DNA from 3 places in the Oerskovia sp. Root918 genome. Region 1 is predicted to be linked to each of the others. Evidence: riboswitches for the same ligand, from Rfam matches in the RefSeq annotation. Region 1 holds a riboswitch; each other region holds the start of a gene.

The links. Region 1 has a riboswitch for S-adenosylmethionine ahead of ASE27_RS16895 (nucleotidyltransferase domain-containing protein). Riboswitches for the same ligand answer to the same signal wherever they lie in the genome.
Region 2: another riboswitch for S-adenosylmethionine. It lies ahead of ASE27_RS15675 (aminotransferase class V-fold PLP-dependent enzyme); the one in region 1 lies ahead of ASE27_RS16895 (nucleotidyltransferase domain-containing protein).
Region 3: another riboswitch for S-adenosylmethionine. It lies ahead of ASE27_RS12240 (LLM class flavin-dependent oxidoreductase); the one in region 1 lies ahead of ASE27_RS16895 (nucleotidyltransferase domain-containing protein).

What each region holds. Positions count from the first base shown of each region.
Region 1 covers NZ_LMJG01000015.1:381,646-384,911, forward strand. The annotation lists gene ASE27_RS16885 (hypothetical protein) at 1-73, shown strand, start outside; gene ASE27_RS16890 (chitinase) at 164-817, shown strand; gene ASE27_RS16895 (nucleotidyltransferase domain-containing protein) at 998-1,645, opposite strand; SAM riboswitch class IV at 1,982-2,101, opposite strand; gene ASE27_RS16900 (LacI family DNA-binding transcriptional regulator) at 2,230-3,264, opposite strand.
Region 2 covers NZ_LMJG01000015.1:95,719-98,984, forward strand. The annotation lists gene ASE27_RS15670 (GNAT family N-acetyltransferase) at 1-139, opposite strand, end outside; gene ASE27_RS15675 (aminotransferase class V-fold PLP-dependent enzyme) at 222-1,622, opposite strand; SAM riboswitch class IV at 1,663-1,777, opposite strand; gene ASE27_RS15680 (phosphotransferase enzyme family protein) at 1,875-2,585, opposite strand; SAM riboswitch class I at 2,836-2,928, shown strand; gene ASE27_RS15685 (rhodanese-like domain-containing protein) at 2,935-3,266, shown strand, end outside.
Region 3 covers NZ_LMJG01000013.1:234,628-237,893, reverse strand. The annotation lists gene ASE27_RS12245 (ABC transporter permease) at 1-425, opposite strand, end outside; gene ASE27_RS12240 (LLM class flavin-dependent oxidoreductase) at 444-1,550, opposite strand; SAM riboswitch class IV at 1,639-1,749, opposite strand; gene proB (glutamate 5-kinase) at 1,914-3,056, opposite strand.

The DNA.
Region 1 (3,266 bases):
CGCGACGCCCGGTGATGACCTCCCCCGGAGCACCCTGCACACCGATGCCGAGGAGCCCGCACCCGTCCCCTAGGGTGACCGCGGAGACGCCGTCCGGCCGTCGCGGCTCGTCGTCGAGCCGCGACCCCGCGGCTGGCCGGGATCAGTGACGAGAGGGTGGCTCATGGCTGAGACAGGTTCGACGAGCGGCATCACGACGTGCTTCGTGGTGACGGAGGCGCAGTTCGAGGAGATGTTCCCGGACCGCAACCCGTTCTACACGTACGAGGGCCTGGTCGCGGCGACCGCGGCGTACCCGGAGTTCGCGACGTCGGGCGGGCCGGTGGTCGCGGCCCGCGAGGCTGCGGCGTTCCTCGCGAACGTGAGCCACGAGAGCACGGGGCTGCTGCACGTGAGCGAGCTCAACACGGCCGTGTACTCGCACTACTGCGACCCGTCGCAGCCGTACGGGTGCCCCGCGGGCCAGGACGCGTACTACGGCAAGGGGCCCATCCAGCTCTCGTGGAACTTCAACTACAAGGCCGCGGGTGACGCCCTGGGCATCGACCTGCTGAACGACCCGTACCTGGTCGAGACCGACGCGACCGTCGCCTGGAAGACCGCGCTCTGGTACTGGAACACGCAGCCGGGCGAGGGCACCATGACGTGCCACGAGGCGATCGTCGGGGACCACGGCTTCCGCGAGACGATCCGCGCGATCAACGGCCCGCTCGAGTGCGAGGGCGGCAACCCGCGCCAGGTCGCGAACCGGGTCGCGCTGTTCCGCCGCTACGCCGAGCTCCTGGGCACCACGACGGGCGAGAACCTGACCTGCTGAGGTCCGTTGCCCGACGGCGGAGCGCGACGCCCGCCGTCGGGCGCGGCTCTGCGCGGCACGGGCGGGTGCAGTGCGGCTCGGCGGGTGCAGTGCGGCTCGGCGGGTGCGGAGCGGGCCTGGGCGGGTGCACGGCGGGCCTGGGCGCGGGGACGCGGTTCGGCTCCGCCTGCCCGCCAGCAGTCAGTCGGGGAGGACGACGAGGGGCAGGTGCTCGTGCACGGGTGGCCCGAGCACCTGGTCGGCGTCGTGCGCCCACCGCTCGAGGGCCCCGGGGCGGTCGCGCTCGGCGTCGAGCCACGCGATCGTGCGGAGGTGGACGTCCACGTCGTTGCCGGTCCAGGATCCTGCGTCGCGGCGCAGCTGGTCGGTGAGCTCGTCGGCGATCCACGTCGGAAGGTCGTCGGGGACCACGACGAGGAGGTCCAGGTCGTCGGCCGCGGTGCCGTCGCCGCGAGCGGCCGAGCCGACGACAGCGACGCCGATCGACCGTCGACGGCCGTCGTCCCGCACGACCTGATGAAGCAGCTCGTCGATGCGTCGGCGCAGCTCGCACCAGGGGTGCAGCGCGTCGAAGAGCGCCTCGATCGCGGGCCAGCACAGGTGGTCGCGGTTGACCTGGAAGTAGTTCGTCGACCCGATGGTCCGCCGCTGGACGATCCCTTGCCGTTCAAGCCGCGCGAGGGCGCGACGAACCCCTTCCGACGATCCGGAGTGCGCGACGCGATGCACCTGCCCACCCGTGAGCTCGCCCTGACGGTTCCAGAGCGCACGCAGGACGGGCCCCTCGAGCCCGGGCACGACCGCCGAGACCGGGCTGCTCCAGTCCATCTGCTCCCCCTGAGTCCTGATCTCCTCCACGAGGCAGAGCGGCCGCAGCGTGGCGTCGCCGCTCACCACGAGGCCCCGGGGGGAGGGTGCGGTTTCTCTGTAGCCACCACAATTGTTGTGGCTACAGAGAAAACACACCCTCCCCTCCCCCGGTTCAACGTCGTCGCCCGACCGTCCGAACGCCTCACGGACAGGATGGCTGCTCCGGACGGCACGCGGAGCGAAGGCCAGGGATCTGTGGACAACACGCCCACCGCAGGCAGTCGGCGACCTGAGCCGACCGGGCGCAGCGGCGGCCTCAGGGCAAGGGTCGAGGCCACGATGAACGCGACCTCGACCTCGCACTTCCCGAAGGCCCGGATGCCGGGTCGGGCGGGTCTTCCTCAGAGGCACCGTGCGCGGGAACGCGGTTGCCGGACCGGCACGCGGAGGGCGTATCGCCGGTCACTCGTGACCGATGCCCACCCTGCCAGACGGGACACACAAGGACAAATCACCCCGGCGCGCCACGGCGCACCCCTGTGCCCGAGCGCCTCGGTGCCCGTCGCGCACGACCGCGACTGGCCGGGCGAGGCCGAACCTCCCTAGGCCGAGTCCCGCACCACGAGCGACGTCGGCAGCGTGATGGCCGCAGGCTCCTGGCCCTCCACGACCTCGAGCAGCAGCCGCACCATCTCGGCGCTGATGCGCTCGAAAGGCTGCCGCATGGTCGTCAGCGCCGGGTGGAGCGACGCCGCGACCCCCGAGTCGTCGAACCCGCCCACGGCCACGTCCCCGGGCACGCTCCGCCCCGTGGCCTGGAGCGCGACGAGCGCCCCCGCCGCCATGAGGTCCGACGCCACGAACACGGCGTCGAGGTCAGGGCGCCGCTCGAGCAGCTCGGCCATCGCGAGCCGGCCCCGCTCGCGCGAGTAGTCGCCGTGCGCGACGAGCGACTCGTCGAACCGGTCGCCCAGCGCGTCGCGGTACCCGTCGAGGCGCAGCGTCCCGCCCGGGGTGTCGAGCGGACCTGTGATCGTCGCGATGCGCGTGCGCCCCGAGTCGAGCAGGTGCTGCGTCATGGTGCGCGCCCCGGCCCGGTCGTCGGCCGCGACGTACCCGACGCGCCCCTCGTACCCGAGCGGGACACCGCAGGCGACCGTCGGGACCTTCTGCTTGAGCAGCTCGGCCAGCATCGGGTTGCCCTGGTGCGAGCTGATGAGCAGGACGCCGTCGACGTGCCCCGCCGCGACGTACCCACCGATGCGGCGACGCTCCTCGGGGGTCCCCGCGACCATGAGCAGCAGCGGCATCTCGCGCTTCGCGAGCTCCTCGGCCGCGCCCCGCAGCAGGATCGAGAAGTTGGGGTCCTCGAACAGCAGGTGCTGCGGCTCGGTCAGCAGGAACGCGATCGAGTTCGACCGCCCCGTCACGAGGCTGCGCGCGTGCTGGTTCGCGGCGTACCCCGTGGTCCGAATCGCCTCGTTGACCGCCGCGAGGGCATCGGGAGAGACCCAGTGGCCACCGTTGATCACGCGGGACACGGTCCCGCGCGAGACGCCCGCGACGTCCGCGACGTCGCGGATCGTGGGGCGACGCTTCGCCCCGTTGCCCGACGCCGCCGCCCGCCTCTCGCGCACGA
Region 2 (3,266 bases), 290 kb from region 1:
TCGTCGGATCGACGATCTGAGCCAGCGCACCGGCGTGCGCGACAGCCAGGGGTTCGAGGCGGAACCCCTGGCCTTCCAGGACGACATCGTGCTGCACAGCGCATATCAGAACACACGCGGGCGTCGCCGCCAAGACCACGGAGCGGTCGTTCGTGGACGGCGAGGTGACGCACGGGTGAACGTTGTGTTCCGAGGAGCGTCTCCGCAGGTCAGAGGGCTCGTCAGGCCGGGGCCGGACCGCACCCCACGGCGGCCGTGATGTTGCCGACCGCGGCGGTCGCGAACAGCCCGGAGAGCCCTGCGACCTGGAGCAGCGGACGAGGGTCGTCGCTCACGACCCAGCAGCCGTCGACGACCTCGTACCGGGCCTTGGCCCCCTCGCCGACGTAGGCGCGCAGCGCCGCGATCAGGCGCTCGATCTCCTCGCCCGTGGTGCCCACGCCGATCGACGCCCGGATGGCACCGGCCGGGAAGCCCAGGCGGGCCAGGAGCGGGTGCGCGCAGAACCGGCCGTCACGCACGCCGATGCCGTGCTCGGCCGACAGGTAGGACGCGACGAGGCCCGCGTCGTGGCCGTCGACCGAGAAGGTCACGACGCCCACGGGGTCCACGGCGTCGGCCCAGGCGCGGACGACGCGCACGCCGTCGATCTGCTCGAGCCCGTCGACGAGACGGGCACGCAGCTCGGTCTCGTGCGCGACCAGCACGCCCGGCTCGAGCGCCGCGAGCGCGTCGCACGCCGAGGCGAGCGCGACCGCGCCGATCACGTTGGGCGACCCGGCCTCGTGCCGCGCCGGGGCGCTCTGCCACGTGGTGCCCTCGAGCGTCACGTTGCGCACCGCGCCGCCCCCGGCGAGGTAGGGCGTGCCGGCGTCGAGCCAGTCACGGCGCCCCACGAGCGCGCCCGCACCGAACGGCGCGTAGGTCTTGTGGCCCGAGAACGCGACGTAGTCCACGTCGCTCGCGGTGAGCGAGACGCCGCGGTGCGGGACGAGCTGGGCGCCGTCGAGCAGGACCCGCGCTCCGGCGTCGTGCGCCGCGGCGACGACCTCGGCGAGCGGCAGCGACTCGCCCGTGACGTTCGAGGCCCCCGTGATCGCGACGAGCGCGTACGGGAAGCGCGACAGCTCTGCGCGCAGCCCGGACAGGGTCTCGGCGACCGTCGCACCGCCGACCAGGACCGTGGCCCCGCCCGTGCGCTGCCACGGCAGGAGGTTCGCGTGGTGCTCGACGTCCAGCACGAGCACACGGCCCGGCGAACCGTCGGCCTGGGCCGGGACGCAGCCCGCGAGCAGGTTGAGCGAGTCCGTGGTGTTGCGCGTGACGATCGTGACGTCGTCCTCGCGGGCTCCGACGAACGCGCCGATCGTCTGGCGCGCGGCCTCGTAGAGCGCGGTCGACACCTGGGACAGGTAGCCCGCGCCGCGGTGCACGCTCGCGTAGAGCGGCAGGACCTCGTTGACGCGATCGGCCACGACCTGCAGCGCGGGGGCCGACGCCGCGACGTCGAGGTTGGCGTACGGGAGGCTGCGCCCGTCGACGAGGGGGACCAGGGTGTCGCTGCCCACGACGGGCAGCACGGCACACGAGGTAGGGGCTTCGATGACTGCGTGTGCGCTCATGGCACGTCCTCCGGTGGTCGTCGGAGTTCGCCCTGCGGCCCCTCCGCGCTTGCCCCCCTCCTTGTAGAGAGGGACCTGGTCGTCACCCGGGGCACCCCGCCGCGGAGGAGGGTTGCCGGCCAGCAAACCGGGGTTTTGCGCTGGCACTCATGACCTGGTGTCAAGGATGGGCGAGGCCCGCAGAGCGTGTCAACCGGTGGGCACGGCGTCTCGGATGGTGGGCAGAGGGGCCTGTCAGGCGGGCGCGCCCGCTCAGCGAGGCGACGCGTCCGCGAGCGCCTGAATGTGTCGCGCGTCGGCCCGGTACATGGCCGCGTGCTCCCGGAAGTCGTCCCGCCCGGTCGCTGACGCCCTCTCGTCGGTGAAGGCCGCGAGCTCGTCGAGCCGCGCGACCACGACGGTCAGGACCTCGCGACGCGAGTACCGCATCCCGTACGCGGCGACCAGGGCGTCGAGCCGCGCCAACGGGTCCAGCCGCCCGACGACGTCGGCTCCCTCCCCGTCCCCGGCGTCCGCCACGAGGGGCACGAGCCGGTAGCCGAGGTAAGCCAGGTCCCAGATCCGGGGGCCGGGGCTCGCGGTATCGAAGTCGATGAGCCCGACGACGACCCCGTCGCGAAAGACCAGGTTGTACGGGGCGAAGTCGTTGTGGCACACGACCTCGGCGGGCTCGTGTGGTGCGCTCTGCCAGATGGGTGGCGCGGGCGCGTCGCCCGCGGCGAGGAAACCGACGCTCGCGTCGTGCACGCGCCGCAGCAGCACGCCCGCGTCACGGAGCACTGACTCGTCCCAGACCCACAGGGGAAGGGGATAGTTCGCGACGTCGCCCGGGAGATAGGACAGGACCTCGCGCCCCTGCTCGTCGGTCCCCAGCGGCTCGGGCACCTCGGTGATGCCGTGCGCGCGCAAGTGGCGCAGGAGCGCGTGGACGGTCGGCGTCCAGGGCCCGGCGGTGCGTCGCACGGTGTCGCCGCGTCGCACGACGGCCGTCGAGTTGCCGCCGGCCAGGACCTCCTCGGGCGGGCTCTGCTCACGACTGCCTGCCGTGAGGTAGAGGGCTTGCGTCGAGGTAGAGGCCCCGAGCCCGCTGTCTCGACGGGAATCCTCTACCTCGTGGCGACGCGCGGGGTGCTCCATGCGCAGCAACCTATCCCCTGCCCACCCTGCGAGACACCCGTTTCACTCCGTGGGCACGGTGACGTACGATCCGACGCAACCATCCAGAGCGGCTGAGTGACTTGGCACGATGACGCCGCAGCAACCCCCCGGTGACGGGCGAGGGTGCTACCGCCACGACCGATGGAGGATCACCATGAGTGCCCCCGACCGCGCGACCGCTGCACCGGTCCCCGACGCCCGGCCCGCCGACGGCTACGCCGGCGACATCACGCCCCAGCAGGCATGGGACCTGCTCCAGAGCGCCCCGGGCGCCGTCCTCGTGGACGTCCGCACCGACGCCGAGTGGCGCTTCGTCGGCGTCCCCGACCTGTCCTCGACGGGCCGCGAGCCGGTCCTGACCCAGTGGGTCACGGTCGAGGGCCGGCCCAACCCGTCGTTCGTCACGGACCTCGCCGCGGCCGGCGTGACGCCCGAGACCCCCGTCGTGTTCCTGTGCCGCTCGGGAGCCCGTTCGATCGGCGCGGC
Region 3 (3,266 bases), on a different contig from region 1:
CCGAGGGGCGGCAGCCCGAGGAGCAGCTGCCCGAGACCGCGGAACCGTGTGTAGGTGGCCGCGACGGCCAGCCCTCCGCCGAGCACCACCGCGAGCAGCAGACCGGCCGCGGCGATCTGCACGGTCGGTGGGATCGCCTCGACGATGAGGTCCGCAGCGGGGCGCCCCGTGCTGATCGACTGACCGAGGTCCCCGCGGAACAGCCCGGCGAGCTGGGAGAAGTACTGGACCACGAGCGGGCGGTCCAGACCGTGCTCGGCACGGAGCGCGTCGAGCTGCTCGGGGGTGATGTCGTTGGCGTCGGCCCCGGCCATGAGCTGGGCCGGGTCGCCGGGCAGGGCGTAGAGCACGATGAAGGACACCGTGTAGGCGGCCCAGAGCACGCCGACCGCCTGGGCCAGTCGCGTCGCGAGATAGCGTCCCATGGTGGTTCTCCCCCTCCGTCAGGCGCCGACGGCGACGGCGGCGGCGGTCCGCTCGACGGGCGGCGATCCCGGCACCGTCGAGCCGGCCGTTCCCGCACGGTCCGTGGCCGGCGTCCAGCCGAGGGCCGGGGCGACGAGAGTCGCGACGTCGTGCAGGATCTGCTCGTACTCCTCGTCGCTGAGCTCGTAGGGCAGCTCGAGGCGCAGCTCGCTGACCTCGCCCACGACGGCGTCCGCCACGAGCCGCTCGAGGATCTCCTCGCTGGGCCCCACGAGATCGGGCGCGAAGAGCGTCCGGCGCTCGCCCTGCGGGGCGAGGGTCCGGGCTCGGCGCGACTCCTCGAAGGCTCGGTAGCGTCGGCGCGACGAGGCGTCGGCGCAGTCGGTCGGCACGATGACCCGCCCGAGCGCGACCCGCGTGGTCCGCGCGTCGCCGCGCCCCGCGCGGTAGGCGGCGAGGTTCGCGAGCTGGGCGGTGACGAAGTCGTCCGACTCCTCGCCTGCCACGATGTTGCCGGTCAGGAGGTTGAGCCCGTTGCGCGCGGCCCACTCGGTCGAGCGGCGCGAGCCGGCGCCGTACCAGAGGCGGTCGACGAGCCCCGGGCTGTGCGGCTGCAGCCGGGGCCGCTGGACGTTCCCGGGCGAGTGCACCACGGTGTCCTCGTCGCCGATGAAACCGCCCGACAGGTTGGCCGCGAGCCGCTCGATGCGTGCGTGCGAGAAGTCGTGGGACTCCCAGTCCCCGTCGAAGACCAGGTCACCGATCAGGTCGGCGTGCGGCGGACGGCCCGCGCTCAGGCCCACCTGGAGGCGCCCCTGCGCGAGGACGTCGGCGGTCGAGAGGTCCTCCCCGAGGCGGAACGGGCTCTCGTACCCGATCGGGATGACGCCTGTCCCCAGCTCGATCGTGCTCGTGCGTTGGGACGCCGCAGCGAGGAAGACGGTCGCCGACGAGATCCCGTGCTCGAGGTGCCGCTGGCGGACCCACGCTCCGTCGAACCCCCAGGCCTCGGCGCGCTCGAACAGCCGCAGCGTCGCCTCGAGACCGCTGGCGGGGTCGTCGTCCGGGAAGTTCCCGGGGGTGAGGAAGGCCAGCGAGGAGATCGCCGGGGTGCTCTGGCTCACGATGGTGCGTCCTTCGGTCGGACGACGTGCGGGTCCCGCCCGTCCCCGGGCACGCCACAGGAACCCGTGGACGGGGGTCGTTCGTCACGTCGTGTGCTTACCGCGACCTGTCGGCGCGGTCAGGTCCTGCCCGGAGCACCCCGTCACATCGAAGGGTTGCTGGCCAGCGAGCCGGGTCTTGGCGCTGGCGCTCTTCACCTGCCGCACAGGAAAGCCTCCCGGCGCCGTGCAGTCAAGGAGTGAGAGCGGCGTCCCACTCCATGAGACAACGCAAACGAGAGACGGGGCCCGGAGACCGTTCCAGGTCTCCGGGCCCCGTCGTGGGACCGAGCGCCGCCTCCGCGCTGCAGCCGCGAGCCGCCCTCAGGACGCCTTGCGCCTGCGCCCCACGAGCACCAGGTCGTCGCGGTGCACGACCTCGCGGTCGTAGCCCTCGCCGAGCTTGTCGCGCAGCTCGTGCGTCGAGCGGCCGAGGAGGTCGGGGATGTCGGTCGAGTCGAAGGCCACGAGGCCGCGCGCGATCACGCGCCCGTCGGGCGCGACGAGCTCGACGGGGTCGCCCGCGTCGAAGTCGCCCGTGACCCCGACCACGCCCGCGGGCAGCAGCGAGGCCCGCCCGCCCAGGACCGCGGTCACGGCCCCCTCGTCGAGCTCGAGGCGCCCCCGCGTGCGCGCGGCGTGCGCGAGCCACAGGCGTCGGCGCGTGGTGCGCTTGCCCGTCACGGCGAACCAGGTCCCGACCTCGCGCCCGGCGAGCGCGCCCTCGGCGTTCGCGGCCTTGGTCAGCACGACCGGGATGCCCGAGCCGGTCGCGATGCGCACGGACTCGAGCTTGGTGAGCATGCCGCCCGTCCCGACCGAGCTGCCGCGCCCCGTGACCTCGATGCCCTCGAGGTCGAGCGGCGAGCGGACCTCGCGGATGCGTTGGGTGCCGGGGCGCGAGGGCGGGCCGTCGTAGAGCCCGTCGACGTCGGTCAGCAGCACCATGACGTCGGCGCGGACCAGGTGCGAGACGAGCGCCGCGAGGCGGTCGTTGTCGCCGAAGCGGATCTCGTCGGTCGCGACCGCGTCGTTCTCGTTGACGACGGGCACGACGCCCAGGTCGAGGAGCCGCTCGAGCGAGCGCTGCGCGTTGCGGTAGTGCCCGCGGCGGATGGTGTCCTCGGCCGTGAGGAGGACCTGCCCCACGCGGATGCCGTACTCGGCGAACGCCTGGGCGTACCGGGCGACCAGGAGGCCCTGGCCCACCGAGGCCGCGGCCTGGGCCGTGGCGAGGTCGCGTGGTCGGGCGCTGAGGCCGAGCGGACCGATCCCCGCCGCGATCGCCCCCGAGGTCACGAGCACGACCTGCCCGCCCGCGGCGTGCCGCGCGGCGATGACGTCGACGAGCGCGTGCAGGGCCGGGACGCTGAGGTGCCCGTCCGGTCCGGTGAGCGAGGAGGAGCCGATCTTGACGACGACCCGGTGGGCCGTGGCGACCTGGGAGCGTGCGGAGAGCGCATTCACCGGGACATCATCGCGCGCCAGGCGCCCGGGCGCGGAGTCATGTCACCGTGTGACACCCCGGGGTGAGACGACATGGACCCTGCCGCGCCGTGGTGTCAGAACTGCACCGGCGCATGGCCCGGTGCATTTCTGACAGCTTCTCCGGCGTGAGCCCGCCCGACGACGTCGCCCACCTCCCGCTCCCGTCCCACCCGGGCGGTGGTCGTCGCT